2 regions of the Pseudoalteromonas sp. L1 genome follow, and region 1 is predicted to be linked to the other one. Evidence: riboswitches for the same ligand, from Rfam matches in the RefSeq annotation. Region 1 holds a riboswitch; the other holds the start of a gene.
The links. A riboswitch is a leader RNA that binds a small molecule or an ion and turns the genes downstream of it on or off. The one in region 1 is predicted to bind cyclic di-GMP.
Positions count from the first base shown of each region.

Region 2: it holds a riboswitch for cyclic di-GMP, as region 1 does, so the genes downstream of both, L3V38_RS12415 (OmpA family protein) here and L3V38_RS18060 (chitin-binding protein) in region 1, are expected to answer to the same signal.

Region 1 covers NZ_JAKKCT010000007.1:111,141-113,549, forward strand. The annotation lists gene L3V38_RS18055 (efflux RND transporter permease subunit) at 1-723, shown strand, start outside; cyclic di-GMP riboswitch class I at 847-937, shown strand; gene L3V38_RS18060 (chitin-binding protein) at 1,051-1,620, shown strand; gene L3V38_RS18065 (S9 family peptidase) at 1,730-2,409, shown strand, end outside.
Region 2 covers NZ_JAKKCT010000003.1:519,654-522,062, forward strand. The annotation lists gene L3V38_RS12410 (sigma-54 dependent transcriptional regulator) at 1-40, opposite strand, end outside; gene L3V38_RS12415 (OmpA family protein) at 56-940, opposite strand; cyclic di-GMP riboswitch class I at 1,038-1,123, opposite strand; gene flhA (flagellar biosynthesis protein FlhA) at 1,256-2,409, opposite strand, start outside.

The sequences.
Region 1 (2,409 bases):
GGTGGTTATCGCACTGTGTATATTTACGGCAGCATTGACGAAGAAACCATAGAACCAGGTGAAGTGGTCAAGCAGGTCGACGATGTACTACTGCCACAGCTCAAAGAAGAATTTCCATCAGTGAAAACTGAATTAGGCGGTGCCATTGAAGAGCAGCAAGCACAGGCGAATGAGCAATTAATGTTTTTCGCTGCGGGGATGTTCTTAGTGTATATCTTACTTGCGGTGCCACTAAAAAGTTATTCACAACCATTGATCGTTATGTCGGTGATTCCGTTTAGCTTGACCGGTGCTATTTGGGGGCATTATTGGTTTGATTTAGATATTAGCTTAATGTCAGGCTTTGGCTTAATTGCTGCTGCTGGGGTGGTGATCAATGACTCTTTAGTTATGACTGACTTTGTGAACCAAGCTCGACGAGAGGGAATGTCAACTCGTCAAGCTGTTATTGAGGCAGGTTGTGCACGCTTTAGAGCAATAACCTTAACGTCAATTACAACCTTTGCTGGCGTACTTCCTATTATGTTTGAAACAAGCTTGCAGGCAAGGTTTGTTATTCCTATGGCAGTGGCCCTTGGTTTTGCAGTGATGTTTGCAACTCTCATTACATTGGTACTTGTTCCTTGTCTGTATATCGTGATGAGTGATGTAGGCCATGTGTTCTTACGCTTTTTCCGTTCAGTGAAAGAGCTCATACCAAATCGACGTGCGGTAAGAGATTAATAACTAAGCCAACCTTCGGGTTGGCTTTTTTATAGCTTATTTGTGACTAGTAATTGCTTGTTATGCATATCTTTCGGTTACATTCTTTTGTTTGATTTGTTTTCAACTGAGGATTATACTCATTTCAGTTTTTGGCAAACTAACCGAAAGGTTAGGACGCAAAGTTTCCGGTCTAAGGTTTTGATTACAAAACTATGATAGCGGGGCCGCTGAAAAGCGCACATTCTTCGTGCTTTGGATCTATTGCCTCAAACTAAAATTGTATTTATTTTGTACGGCTGTTATTGGATAGTACCTACTAGCTGTTCTTAGGGTGTTACTTTGTTTATGCATATGTCACTGGCTTCTGGAAAGTGGTTGCCGATAGGTTGCTTAAATCATCATACTCAGCTTTTTGTTGGGGATAAGGTGGTCGTGACTTTTTATGATGCACAAGGTGAGTTAGCTGATTTGTCATTTCAGTACCCTATCACTAGCTCTGATGAGGGTGAGCCTCATAATTGGCCTCGTTCAATTGCTGAGCATATAAATGTGCATATGCCCATGATTCGAGCAGGAAAAATAACAGAGCAGGGTCTCATCGTTGCATATCGGCTCAATCAGATTTATGCCTTAGAAAGCACGGGTATAACCCATGTAAAAGTGGCATTTAACTGTATTGCGAAGTGCGAAAAGAAAATAAAGGATAAAAATCAAGAGTATGATTATGTTTATCCGCAAGCATGCAATGCTTACAGCTCAGGTGTAAAAGTACTACAACCAAAGACTGGCCATATTTATATGTGTAAACCTTGGCCGTATACAGAGTTTTGTCGTGTGAAAGAATCACACAACCCACTCTATGAACCTGGTGTGGGTAAAAGTTGGCCCATGGCATGGCAGCAAGTATCACATTGATAGTTTCCCCCTAAATGCTATTTAGCATTGTTTGGCCCACTCAATTTGAGTGGGCTTTTTTATTTCTGTGTTAGACTCGGGTCATTCGTTTTTAATCGTGGTTTTTCCTGTGTCGCAAAACTCTTATTCTCTGTCTTTATTAACGCCTACTCCTGTAGCTAAAAAACAACCCCATCAACTGACAGCTCATCAATTAACTCGTACTGATAATTACTACTGGATGCGTGATGATGAGCGCAAGAATGTAGACGTGTTGGCACATTTACATGCAGAAAATGAATATTGTGAAAAACAGCTTGCCAGTATTAAACCGCTACGAGAAGCGTTATTTAACGAACTAAAAGAGCGGATAGTTAAGGATGATAATACCTTTCCTGTGAAGGATGGCCTGTTCTGGTATCACTCAGAAGTTCGTGGTGATGATGAATATGCGCGCCATTACCGAAGTAGTTCAATCGAAGCCCATGACAAGCAGTTATTGTTAGATGTAAACCAATTAGCCAGTGATTACGAATTTTATGAATTAGGTGAAGTCGCAATTAGTCCTGATGAGCAATTACTTGCTTATTCTGAAGATACCGAAGGCCGCCGTATTTACACCGCGCGTTTTAAAAATATTGCCAGTGGCGAAGTCTTCAGCGATGTACTTGAAAACACGGAAGGGCAAATTGTTTGGGCTAATGACAGTAAAACAGTCTTTTATGTCAAAAAAGATCTACAAACTTTATTGGGTTTTCAGGTGTATCGCCATGTGTTAGGCACCCCGCAAGACGATGATGTTTTAGTGTA
Region 2 (2,409 bases), on a different contig from region 1:
GTTGTTCTGGCGCAAGCCATAGTAGATGTTTCTGATCCATATTCCTTCTCACACCTTAGCTTTTTTGACGAAATAGACGAATTAAGACGCGTCTATTTGACGACTGACCGTTCGAATCTGAATTGCTTGCCACGGGATAGCGTCCTCCGTGAGCCCTGATTTCAATTAACTTTGCATCGATCCCATACTCGATAAGTCGGGATGCCACATCATCTGCTCTTTCTTTCGATAACAAACGATTGGCAAGCGGAGAACCTACATTGTCTGTATGCCCATCAATCATGACTTTCTTAACTTTAGGATCGAGTTGAATATAACGAACTAGTTTCTCTAAATAACTCAGGTCTGCGGCACGTTTAACAACACGCTCTCCTGAGTCAAAATTAATTTCATAATCTCTCGCTTGTCGCCAAGACAAAGGTGCTAATTTTTCACGGCATTGCTGATATTGATCAATCGCGTTATCGCTATGAGTTGTAGGAAAAGTCAGTCTGAGCTGCTCATCACCAAACCCGACGATTGTATCTAACCAGTAGCCCTGCTTAATGGCGCTTAAAATAGGTGCAACACCTTGGTTAAACGTAACCTGTTGCTGCTCAATATTGGCTGAAAAGAATTGTATTGAAGGGGCAATCGCTCGTTTATCTTGCCAATCTGCTGTACGAGCAAATACCTGTACATCCGTGATATCACGCTCAGTTAACAGCCACTTAAAATCCAGATGCTGTGGCTCTGAAGGCTCGCTGATAATCGATAATTGTGCATAACTATCTAGTTTCTGGCTAAGCTGGCAATAAAAAGCATCGCCACTGACATACCATGTTGCCTGCTCATAATTTTGGGTAATTACGCGTTCAGCTTTCACAGGCAATGCATAAGCAGTTATAATGCCTACAACAATTAAAAAAGTTGCCTTAACAAGCTGATGTGAGTTATTCATTCGTATTCCAATTATCATAAACAGCCCAATTAGAGCTTTAACGTGTATAATAAGCGGAACAAATTGCCTGAAGAGGCGAATAGACGTGCCGCTAAGTTAATGTAACCCCACTATCATGACCTTGCGGTTTTAGACTGGAAGCTTTGCGTCCTACCCTTTCGGCGTAGTTTGCCATTTAATTGTCTTAGTGTTTCCAACTAAGTAACTGTTATTATAAAACAGTTAACAAGTACCTAATTCTTAATGATTATAGATAAAAAAAACCAAAAAGCAACATTATGGGTATTTATTCATATTAAATTCATACGCCACATACTATCCTAGGGAACCGATAATACTAACCTTAATGTTATCAGGCACTTCGTTATAAGAAAGCACAGATAAACCTCCCTTCGTAAATGAACGAGCATAGCGCGCCAGTAATGGTCTTAGCTGCGGAATAACAATCAACACAGGGTTAACACCTTGAGATTTCATTTCATCTGCAATCACAGGCATGGCTCGTTGAAACTGGCCAAGTAAATTAGGGTCTACAGCAAAACTATCCAATGCTACCTTCCCTGCTTGCATTGCTTGCTCTAACGAACTCTGCATCGTTTGCTCTAGTTTTTCATCTAAGCTATAAGCAGCTAATTCGTCACGACTTCCCATCACTTGTTTTACTAACACACGTTTTAGTGCACAGCGTACATCGGCAGCAAGTAGAATCGGGTCTTTTGTGACTTCAATACTGTCAACTAAAGTACCTGCAATAGTCACGATATCACCAATCGCAACATGCTCCTTAAGTAGCATTCTCATCACTTTTAGTTGCAGGTTAATTGGTAAAGACTTTTCAAGCGCATCAGCCAAACTAGGTGATACAGCCTTTAATCTTTCGTGTAAGTTTTGAATATCCTCATAACTGAACAACTCATCTAAATGCTCTTTTATCACTTTGCCCATATGCGTTGCGATCACAGTGGCTAAGTCGACAACTGAATAACCCATATTCAGTGCCTTGGCTTTATTTTGCTCATCAACCCACACAGCTTCCAAGCCATAAGCCGGATCTGTCGTTAGTTCACCATCTAACTGGCCGTAAGTATCGCCGGTGTTTAAAGCTAGTAGCTGCTTGGCATTCAGTTGAGCAGACGCAACGGCCACTCCCGCTAGTTTGATTTTATATTCTTGAGGATTAAGATTTAGATTATCTTTAACTCTGATTTCAGGTAACAAGAAACCAAGTTGTTCAGATAAGCTCTTACGCATACCACGTATTGTTTTTGCTAGTTCCTCGCCTTTTTCCTTATCGGCCAAATAAACTAAACGAAAACCAAGCTCAACGCTTAAAGTATCGACATGCGGAATATCTTGCCAGCTCAGAGCTGCTTGTTCTTGGGCAATTGTATCTGTAATGCTTTGCGCTTCTTCTAACTGCCCTTGTGGTGTCTTTTTGTAAAGTCGCCAAGCAACATACAAAAGAGGCA